3 regions of the Streptomyces sp. NPDC107498 genome follow, and region 3 is predicted to be linked to each of the others. Evidence: riboswitches for the same ligand, from Rfam matches in the RefSeq annotation. Region 3 holds a riboswitch; each other region holds the start of a gene.
The links. A riboswitch is a leader RNA that binds a small molecule or an ion and turns the genes downstream of it on or off. The one in region 3 is predicted to bind cyclic di-AMP.

Region 1: it holds a riboswitch for cyclic di-AMP, as region 3 does, so the genes downstream of both, ACZ66Z_RS25510 (LysM peptidoglycan-binding domain-containing protein) here and ACZ66Z_RS22080 (M23 family metallopeptidase) in region 3, are expected to answer to the same signal.
Region 2: it holds a riboswitch for cyclic di-AMP, as region 3 does, so the genes downstream of both, ACZ66Z_RS32620 (M23 family metallopeptidase) here and ACZ66Z_RS22080 (M23 family metallopeptidase) in region 3, are expected to answer to the same signal.

The regions. Positions count from the first base shown of each region.
Region 1 covers NZ_JBVJPE010000016.1:1,889-5,149, reverse strand. Annotated here, with positions in the region: gene ACZ66Z_RS25515 (phosphoribosyltransferase family protein) at 1-518, shown strand, start outside; gene ACZ66Z_RS25510 (LysM peptidoglycan-binding domain-containing protein) at 502-1,392, opposite strand; cyclic di-AMP (ydaO/yuaA leader) riboswitch at 1,395-1,553, opposite strand; gene ACZ66Z_RS25505 (DUF6197 family protein) at 1,961-2,563, shown strand; gene ACZ66Z_RS25500 (phosphocholine-specific phospholipase C) at 2,635-3,261, opposite strand, start outside.
Region 2 covers NZ_JBVJPE010000027.1:60,486-63,746, forward strand. Annotated here, with positions in the region: gene ACZ66Z_RS32610 (MFS transporter) at 1-236, shown strand, start outside; gene ACZ66Z_RS32615 (PP2C family protein-serine/threonine phosphatase) at 352-1,563, shown strand; cyclic di-AMP (ydaO/yuaA leader) riboswitch at 1,776-1,937, shown strand; gene ACZ66Z_RS32620 (M23 family metallopeptidase) at 1,950-3,050, shown strand; gene ACZ66Z_RS32625 (aldo/keto reductase) at 3,097-3,261, shown strand, end outside.
Region 3 covers NZ_JBVJPE010000012.1:126,034-129,294, forward strand. Annotated here, with positions in the region: gene ACZ66Z_RS22075 (M16 family metallopeptidase) at 1-909, shown strand, start outside; cyclic di-AMP (ydaO/yuaA leader) riboswitch at 1,110-1,275, shown strand; gene ACZ66Z_RS22080 (M23 family metallopeptidase) at 1,288-2,058, shown strand; gene ACZ66Z_RS22085 (GntR family transcriptional regulator) at 2,248-2,931, shown strand; gene ACZ66Z_RS22090 (HPr family phosphocarrier protein) at 3,063-3,261, opposite strand, start outside.

The DNA.
Region 1 (3,261 bases), on a different contig from region 3:
TCGCCGGGGTGCTCAACCGGGCGGGTCTCGGGGCGCTCCTCTTCGACCTGCTGACCGAGACGGAGGCGGAGGACCGGGAGCACGTCTTCGACGCCCCGCTCCTCGCCGGGCGGCTCGCCGGGGCCACGGAGTGGCTGGCCGGGAGGCCCGGGAGCGCGGGGCTCCCGCTCGGGTACTTCGGCGCGAGCACGGGCGCGGCCGCCGCGCTGTGGGCGGCCGCCGACCCCGCCTCCCCGGTGGGCGCCGTCGTCTCGCGGGGCGGCCGGCCGGACCTCGCGGCCGAGCACCTGGCACGGGTGCGCGCCCCGACGCTCCTGGTGGTGGGCGGCGCGGACGCGGTGGTCCTGGACCTCAACCGACGGGCCCTGGCCCTGCTGCGCTGCGAGAACCGGCTCGCCGTGGTGGGCGGCGCCGGCCACCTCTTCGAGGAGCCGGGCGCCCTGGAGGAGGTGGCGGACCTCGCCACCTCCTGGTTCGCCGAGCACTTCCGGCGGCAGGGGGTCAGTACGCCGAGTTGACGTTGTCGATGGAGCCGTAGCGGTCGGCCGCGTAGTTGCAGGCGGCGGTGATGTTGGCGACCGGGTCGAACAGGTCCATGGACGTGCCGGGCACGTGGTAGGCGAGGAAGGTCGGCTCGATGACCTGGAGCAGGCCCTTGGAGGGGGTGCCGGCGACCGCGTTGGAGTCCCAGAGGTTGATGGCCTGGGGGTTTCCGGACGACTCGCGCATGACGTTGCGGAGGATCCCGTCGTAGGAGCCGGGGATGCCGTGCTGGCCCATGATGGCCAGGGACTCCCGGATCCAGCCGTCGAGGTTGTCGGCGTAGTTCGTGGCGGCGGCGGGGGCCGCCTTGCCGGCGGAGGGGGCGGCGGCGACGGCCGGGACGGCCTGCGCGGCGGAGGCGCCCGTGCCGGTGGCGACGGCGGGAGCGGCCGACCGGCGCTCGGAGCGGCTCGCCCGTTCGGTCGTGGCGGACTTCTTCGCCTTCGGCTGGGCGGGGGCGGCCTTGGCGGAATCCCGACGAATCGTCAGTTCGAGACCGGGGTGAATGAGTGACGGGTCGTCACCCACGACGCTCTTGTTGGCGCTGTAAAGGCTCTTCCAGCCCCCCCGAATTCCCTTCTTGCGGGCGATCAGGGAAAGCGAGTCACCACTCACGACGGTGTACGTGCGCACGGTGGCCGGGGCGGCGGGGGCCTTGGCGGCGGTCTGCGCGGCGGGAGCGGCGAGGGACTGGGCGGCGATCTCCGGGGCGCCGGACACGGGCGCGGCGCCGGCGACGGCCGGGGCGATGAGCGGCAGGGTGAGTGCGGCGCCACCCGTACCGACCAGGGCGAGGCCCCGGGAGACGGGGCTGCGGCGGGGGCGGCGGTGCTTACCGTGAGCAGGCATGACGGTTTCCTCTCCGGCGCCTGCGGGGTGAGCTGTCGGGTTCGGACGGGAGATGTCCGGCCGCGCGCACGCGGCTTCACCCCGAGCCGTTCCGGATTCCGGACCGGCGTATTCGTGGGTCCCCCGCTCCTGCCGTCGGGTGAAAAGGGAGTTTTACCGAGCGGCGGCAGGATTGGGCGTTCCGCTCGAATGGAGGTGACCGTAGGCCAGTAATGCGACGGATAACAAGGGGAGAGGGTCCCGGGTATGCGGAAATGGATCACGGAATTCGGATGATTCAAGATCGACGCCGTCCGGTGGGCGTCGAACTTCCTTGCCCGGTACGGGGCGGGGGAGAAGGCCGCAGAATCGTCGAGCCGTGCGAGTGAGTCGCGTCACGCGAAGCGGAATGTCCTATTTGGTATGTAGTTCCTTTCATGGGTGAATGGGGTGATAATTCATGTGATGAGTTGTTCGCCGAGAAGGCGAGGGGTGTCGCGAGGTCGACGACTCTCCGCGTGAGGGTGAAAGCGGCAAAACCGACATTCCATCTTGAAGGATGGGGGGAGTCGACCCAGGAGACATCCCCATGCCGCCCTCCGCCTCCCTGCTCAGCCCCGACGCCCTCGACCGCGAGGCGGCCGCCCTCTTCGAGAGCGCCACCTGGCAGCGGATCGTCACGGACTGGACCGCCCCCCAGGAGTCGCCGCCGGTCGAGGAGGGCTGGCGGGCCCTGCTCAGCGTGCCGGTGGACCGGCTCGTGGCCGACGCCCTGGCCGCCCTGCCCCCGGAGCTCCCCGTCGAGCGCCGCATCCCGGGACGGCTCGGCGCCGTGCTGCCGGACCGGCTGCACACCTGGCGCCGCATCGGACAGGCCGAGCTCCGCCCCTCGGTCCACCTCGGCTACGCGCGCCTGGTGCTGACGGAATGGGGCTGGCAGAACGCCCCGTACAAGCTGCGGGACGCACGCGGCGCCCGGTGCGTCTGCGGGGCCCTCCTCGCCGCCCACCGGCTCGGCTACGGCAGCGCCGACACCATGAACGAGGCGGCCGCCTGGGTCATGACCGAGCTGCGGTCACGCGGGTGGCAGGGGCTGATCGGGCCGTGGAACCGGGCCCCCGGCCGCACCGGGGCCGACGCGGTGGCCCTCCTCGACGCCACGGTCCGCCGCGCCGCGCACGCCGGGCGCTGATGCCGTGCCGCCCGGTGCCGGGCGGCAGCGGTGACCGGAAGGCCGCTGCCGCCCGGCGCGCGGGGGAGGGGTCAGCCGCTGACGCTCGGGGCTCCGGTCTCGATGTGGCCGGTGTACCGGCGCGACCAGCTCCCGTCGATGTCGGCGGTGATCGTGAAGTCGTACCAGCCGCCGTTGTACGCCACCGCGTTGAAGAAGTCCTCGCGACGGGAGTTCGCCGGAACCGTGTACGTCCACGGGCCGTCCGAGCGGTAGGCGTTCGAGCGGATCGTGAAGGTGACGGGCCCGGCCGAGGAGTTGGTCATCGTGAACCACAGGGCCGTCCTGCCCGTTCCCGACTCGGGTGCGAACCGGGCCGCCACCTCGACGGCCTTGCCCGCCTTGGAGGCGTCCCCGATGAAGCGGCGCAGGAAGCGGTTCGGGCCCATCATCGAGATGTCGTACTTCCCGGACCCCGAGCCGAGCCCGATGTTGAAGTAGTCGGTGGCCGTGCCGCCGGGATCGACGGTGTACTGCCAGGCGGCGGTGTCCCGGTACTGGTGCGGGTGGATCGAGAAGTGCGCCGACCGCTTGGCCTCCGCGCCCCGGTTGGTCATGGAGAACCAGGCGAGGATCTTGCCCGCGGCGCCGAACTCGAAGCGGTCGAGGTTGCCGTTCACCTGGTACGGCAGGGCGCGCGCGGGGCGGGTGCCGGACTC
Region 2 (3,261 bases), on a different contig from region 3:
CGTACGAGATGGACACCGTCGTCGCCCTGTCCCGGGGGCGCTGGGTGGCCACCCACTACGGGCTCTACAACACGGTGTGCGGGATCGGGATCACCCTGGGGAACCTGGGGACCGGCGTGCTCCTCGACGTCGCCGGCCGGTCGGCGCTGCCGTGGCTCGCGTTGTGCGCGGTGGGCCTGGGGTGCGCGGCGGCGATGGCGCTCCTCGCCCGGGGCGGGCGGCTGGCGGCCGACTGACCCCGTGTCCCGTACGCCACTCGGCCCCGTGGGAGTCGCCGCGCCGGGCGGCGGCGGCCACCCTGGGAGGGCGCGGTGCGGACCGCGGCCGGTCGGACCGGGCAGGAGAGCACAGGTGGGGCACCCCCTAGGAGCGGCGGGCGGAGGACGGCGGGGCGGCGAGGGCCGCCCCGAGCACAGCGGTGCCCGTCGGTTCATCCGCGCGCTGCCCCCGCTGGTCATCGCGGGCGGCATCGGCTTCGACCTGGCGACCCCGCCCGCGTACACCGCGTCGCCGCTCTTCTCCGCCGCCCCGCTGATCGCCGCGCCCTTCTTCTCGATGCTGACCACCCTCCTCACCGGGATCGCGGCCGTCCTCGCCTCCGTCGGGCTGCACCTCTACAACGGCACCGCCGACGAGGTCCCCTCCCTCACCGAGACCCTGACCGTCCTCACCGTCTCCGCGCTCGCCCTCCTCATCAACCGGGTCGTGCGCCGCAGCGGCGAGCGGCTCGCCTCGGCGCGGGTCATCGCGGAGACCGCGCAGAAGGCGGTGCTGCCGACGCCCGCGGAGCGGATCGGCGGACTGCAGTGCGCGGCGCGGTACGAGGCGGCGCAGGCCGACGCGTTCATCGGCGGCGACCTGTTCGCCGTCCAGGACACCCCGCACGGGGTGCGGCTCGTGGTCGGGGACGTCCGGGGCAAGGGGATGGACGCGGTCGAGGCCGTCGCCGTCGTCATCGGGGCCTTCCGGGAGGCGGCCGAGCAGGAGCGGACCCTGGAGGGCGTGGCGCGGCGCCTGGAGCGGGCGCTGGCCCGGGAGGGCACCCGCCGGCACGGCCTCGACGCCTTCGAGGGGTTCACCACGGCCGTCCTGGCCGAGATCCCGCGCGCCGACGGGAGCGGGACCTTCGACGGTTTCGTACGGGTCGTCAACCGGGGGCACCCGCCGCCGCTAATGCTGTACGCGGACGGGCGGCTGGACCCACTGGAGCCGGGCGAGGCGGCGCTGCCGCTCGGCATGGGCGACCTGGCGGCGTGGCCGGACCGGGCGGAGGCGCGGCCGTTCCCGCCGGGCGCGACGCTGCTCTTCTACACGGACGGCCTCTCGGAGGCGCGGAACGCGCGGGGCGTCTTCTACGATCCGGTGGCGCGCCTCGCCGGGCGGATCTTCCCGGGGCCCGAGGAGCTGCTCGACGCGCTCGTGGACGACGTACGGCTCCACACGGGCGGCGGGTCGACCGACGACATGGCGCTGCTCGCGGTGAGCCGGCCGGCGACGGGGCAGCCCGAGCGGCGCCGGACGATGCCGGTGGTGCCGCCGGGCAGCCCCGGTCACCGGCCGTAGTCGAGAGGTGTCACTGCGATAACAATTGACATAACGTCAGATCGCGAGGGTTTCGCCGTTCCCGCCCCGAGCCCCCCTGAAGGGGGGTCAACTCGGGCGATACACCCCCAATCCAATGAATGATCAAGGGGAACGGCTTGGAATCGGGACCCCCTGTCTATTAACGTTCGATAACGCAGCGCGGTCGTCCCAGCCGTCGCAAGAGACGGCACCGCGCGCACGCGCCGAATCCTGAAAAGGAACCGGGGAACCACCACTTGGGGTGAATCGGGCCCCTTCGCACCCGTGCGAACCACGCACGCGCGCGAGAGCCCGTAGGAGACCTTCCTGCTCCGAACCCGTCAGCTAACCCGGTAGGCGAGAAGGAAGGAAAGGAGCGCGCCTTCGTGGCGTCCAACACCCCCGCCCCCGAAGTCCCCTTCGACGCCTTCGGCGGCGGCGCGGGTCCCGCCGCTCCCGACACCGAGTGGAACCCCACCGAGGGCTCCCTCCGCGCCGAGAGCCGCTCCGGCGGCCGGCACCGGGTCGTCAAGCAGCGCTCCAACTTCGCCCGCTCCTCCACCGTCCTCGGCGTCGGCGTCATCGCGGCCGTCGGCGCGGGCGGCCTCGCCACCGCGCAGGAGAAGCCCCCGGTCGCCATATCGCTGCCGGACCTCCCCGACCTGAACCTGCCGGACGCCCACGACCTCCCCGGCCTCGGCGACCTCCTCCCCGAGGAGGACAGCGCGCCCGTCACCGCGGCCCGCGCCAACCCGGCCCCGCTCACCGCCGCGACCTACACGACCGACACCGCCGACCGGGCGACCGGACAGGCCGAGCAGGCCGCCGCCCCCGCCGCGGGCGAGGCCCTGCGCGCCCGCATCCTCCAGCAGGCCGAGCAGCAGCAGGCCTCCGCCGACGCCGCCGAGAAGGCCGCGACGGAGAAGGCGGCGGCCGAGAAGGCCGCCGCGGAGGCCGAGGCCAAGGAAGCCGCCGCGGAGAAGGCGGCCGCCGAGGCGAAGGCGAAGGCCGAGGCGGAAGCCAAGGCGAAGGCGGAGGCGGAGGCCGCCGCCAAGGCCGAGGCCGAGCGCCTCGCCCAGCTCGCCGCCAGCTACTCGCTGCCGGTCTCCTCGTACACCCTCACCGCCACCTACATGCAGTCCGGCTCGATGTGGTCCTCCGGCCACCACACCGGCCTCGACTTCGCCGCCCCCACGGGCACCCCGCTCAAGGCGGTCCACGGCGCGACCGTCAAGTCGGCGGGCTGGTCCGGCTCCTACGGCTACCGGATCGTCCTGGAGCTGGAGGACGGCACCGAGGTCTGGTACTGCCACCTCTCGTCCATGCTGGTCAGCGCCGGGCAGACCGTCTCCACCGGCGAGACCGTCGGCCGCGTCGGCGCCACCGGCAACGTCACCGGCGCCCACCTCCACATGGAGGTCCACACCCCCGGCGGCGACGGCATCGACCCGGCGTCCTGGCTCCGCTCCAAGGGCCTGAGCCTCTGAGGAACCGCACGGAATAGGCCCGGCGGCGGGAACGGTTGACCGACGCATGACCTCTCTCCGCCGACTGGGCACCTCCGATCTGCACGTCTTCCCCGTGGCCCTGGGCGGCAACGTCTTCGGCTGGACCGCCGACGAAGCGCAGTCCTTCGCCGTCCTCGACGCCTACGCCGCCGCAGGCGGCAACTTCGTCGACTCCGCCGACGTCTACTCC
Region 3 (3,261 bases):
CGCCGCGCGGCCAAGCAGCTCTCCAAGGAGCTGTTCCCGGCGGAGTCCCGGATCTCCCGGCCGCGCCAGGGCACCGAGGAGACGGTCGCCGCGATCGACGCCGCCGCCGTCCGCGCCTTCTTCGAGGCGCACGTCCGGCCGGGCACGGCCACCGCGGTGGTCGTCGGCGACCTGACCGGCGTCGACCTCGACAAGGTCCTCGCCGAGACGCTGGGCGCCTGGACCGGCGAGCCGGCCGAGCCGCTCCCGATGCCGCCGATCACCGCCGACGACACCGGGCGGGTCGTCGTCGTGGACCGTCCCGGCGCCGTCCAGACGCAGCTGCTGATCGGCCGGATCGGACCCGACCGGCACGATCGCGTCTGGCCGGCCCAGGTCCTCGGCACGTACTGCCTCGGCGGCACCCTGACCTCCCGTCTGGACCGGGTCCTGCGCGAGGAGAAGGGCTACACGTACGGCGTGCGGGCCTTCGGCCAGGTGCTCCGCTCGGACGCCGAGGGGAACGGCGCCTCGATGCTCGCCATCAGCGGATCCGTCGACACCCCCAACACCGGTCCGGCCCTCGAGGACCTGTGGAAGGTGCTGCGCACGCTCGCCGCCGAGGGCCTCACCGACGCGGAGCGCGAGACGGCCGTGCAGAACCTCGTCGGGGTGGCGCCCCTCAAGTACGAGACGGCCGCCTCGGTCGCCGGGACGCTCGCCGACCAGGTCGAGCAGCACCTCCCGGACGACTTCCAGGCCCAGTTGTACGCGCGCCTGGCCGAGACCGGCACCGTCGAGGCGACGGCCGCCGTGGTCAACGCCTTCCCGGTGGACCGGCTCGTCACCGTGCTCGTCGGCGACGCGGCGCAGATCGCGGAGCCGGTGCGCGCGCTCGGCATCGGTGAAGTGACCGTCGTGACGGGCTGATTCCGGCCCCGGGACGACAACGGGTGGGCCCCGACGGCATGGTTCGTCGGGGTCCTCCGCTTTGTCCGGATTGCGGTTGAGGGTGATCGTTTGCCCTGTGGCATGTCTTACAAAACCCGTGTCCGGTTGGTGATTGAAAGACGATCCGCATAGCGTCGGGGCGGCTGTCCGTCAGTTGCACGTGCCGCACCCGCGGCATCGGACAGCCATCGCCGAGTCCCCGTCAGGCGCGAGCCTGGGGAGCCGGGGACCCGCACGCAGTCCCTGGGGTGAATCGGGCGCCTTCGTCTCGTACGGAGGGGCCCGTAGGAGACCTTCCTGCTCCGAACCCGTCAGCTAACCCGGTAGGCGAGAGGGAAGGAAAGGACCAACCCCTACATGGCGTTCACCCGTGCCACCGGGAAGCATCGTGCTCCGAGCCGGATGGCGCGCCGCAGCGTGGGCATCGCCGGCGCCGCGACGCTCGCCACCACCGGCGTCATCGGAACCCTCGCCTCCCCGGCGCTCGCCGCCGACACGGACAACCGCTCCCTCGAGGACACCGGTCTCACCCAGGTGATCACCGAGGAGTCGCTCGTCGACCGGATCAACGCCCAGGCGGCCGCCCAGGAGCAGGAGGCCGTCGAGGCCATCGCCAAGGCGAAGGCCGAGGCCGAGGCGAAGCGCAAGGCCGAGGCCCGCGCCAAGGAGGTCCGCCTGGAGCGCGAGCGCGCCGCCCGCGCGGCCGAGCGCCGCCGTCTGGCCTCCTTCCAGCTCCCCGTCGCCGGCTCGTACGTCTCCACCGGCTACAAGACCGGTGGCTCGCTCTGGTCCTCCGGCAGCCACTCCGGCATCGACTTCCACGCCGCCTACGGCAGCCGGGTCGTCTCCGTCGGCTCCGGCACCGTCGTCGAGGCCGGCTGGGGCGGCGCGTACGGCAACAACATCGTCATCCGGATGAACGACGGCACGTACACCCAGTACGGGCACCTCTCCTCCATCGGGGTCTACGTCGGCCAGACCGTCGAGCCGGGCCAGCAGATAGCCATCTCGGGCTCGACCGGCAACTCCACCGGCCCGCACCTCCACTTCGAGGCGCGCACGAGCCCCGAGTACGGCTCGGACATCGACCCGATCGCCTACCTCCGCGCCCGCGGCGTCAACGTCTGACCCGGCCCCGCCGCGCACCGCGTCGCAAAAGCCCCGGCTCGTACTGAGCCGGGGCTTTTCGTCGGCCGGAAAGCGGTCGTGGATTCCGTCGGGGCATCGGAAATTCCGGCGTGCTGCAATAGAGTCGAAGACCGGTGCAGAACAGGCGCCGCTCGAATTGTCTCGCGCGCACCAAGGCGGAGGTCGGACATGCGCATTCCCGCGCACTCGGTATGCACGGCGATCCGGGACGACATCGTCTCCGGCGTGTTCGAGCGGGGGGCTCGACTGGCCGAGGAGCAGCTCGCCCGCCGGTACGGGGTCTCCCGGGTCCCGATCCGCGAGGCGCTGCGCACCCTGGAGTCCGAGGGCTTCGTCGTCACCCGCCGTCACGCGGGGGCCCAGGTCGCCGAGCCGACCGAGCAGGAGGCCGCCGATCTCCTCGACATGCGGGCGCTGCTGGAACCGCTGGGCGCCGCCCGGGCCGCGCAGCGGCGCACCGAGGCGCACCTCAGGGTGCTGCGCGGCCTGGTCAGGCTGGGTCAGGAGCGGGCCAGGCGAGGCCGGGCCGAGGACCTGCGCTCGCTCGGCGGCTGGTTCCACGAGACCCTCGCGCAGGCCTCCGGGAGCCCGGCCCTCACGGCGCTGCTCACCCAGCTGCGGCACAAGATCGCCTGGACGCACGTCGTGGAGCAGCCCGCCCAGCCGGTCGAGGCCTGGGCCGAGCACGGCGCGATCGTGGACGCCGTGGCGCGAGGCGACGCCGAACGGGCGCGGGCGCTGACCGCGCTGCACGCGGAGCGTTCGCTGGCGCTGCACCGGCCGAAGAATCCGGAGCGGGGCCGTGTGAGGGTTTCGCAACACGCGGTCAACACGACGGGCGCCCGGAATTAACACGCCCGTCGTATACAAAGAACAGGCATTCGGGCCGGATTTTCGTGCTGCCCGGAAAGGGGCGGAGAAAAGCGAATGACCGCGTCCCCGGGAATTCCGGGGCGCGGCCATTCGTCGTGCGGGGACCGGGGTCAGACGGTCTCGGGCAGCTCGTCCAGGCCCTCGGCGACCAGCTTCGCCAGGCGGTCGAGCGCGGCCTCGGCGCCGTCGGCCTCCGAGGCGAGGACGATCTCCTCGCCGCCCTGCGCGCCCAGACCGAGCACCGCGAGCATGGAGGCGGCGTTCACGGGGTTGCCGTCGGACTTGGCGATCGTCACCGGCACGCCGGAA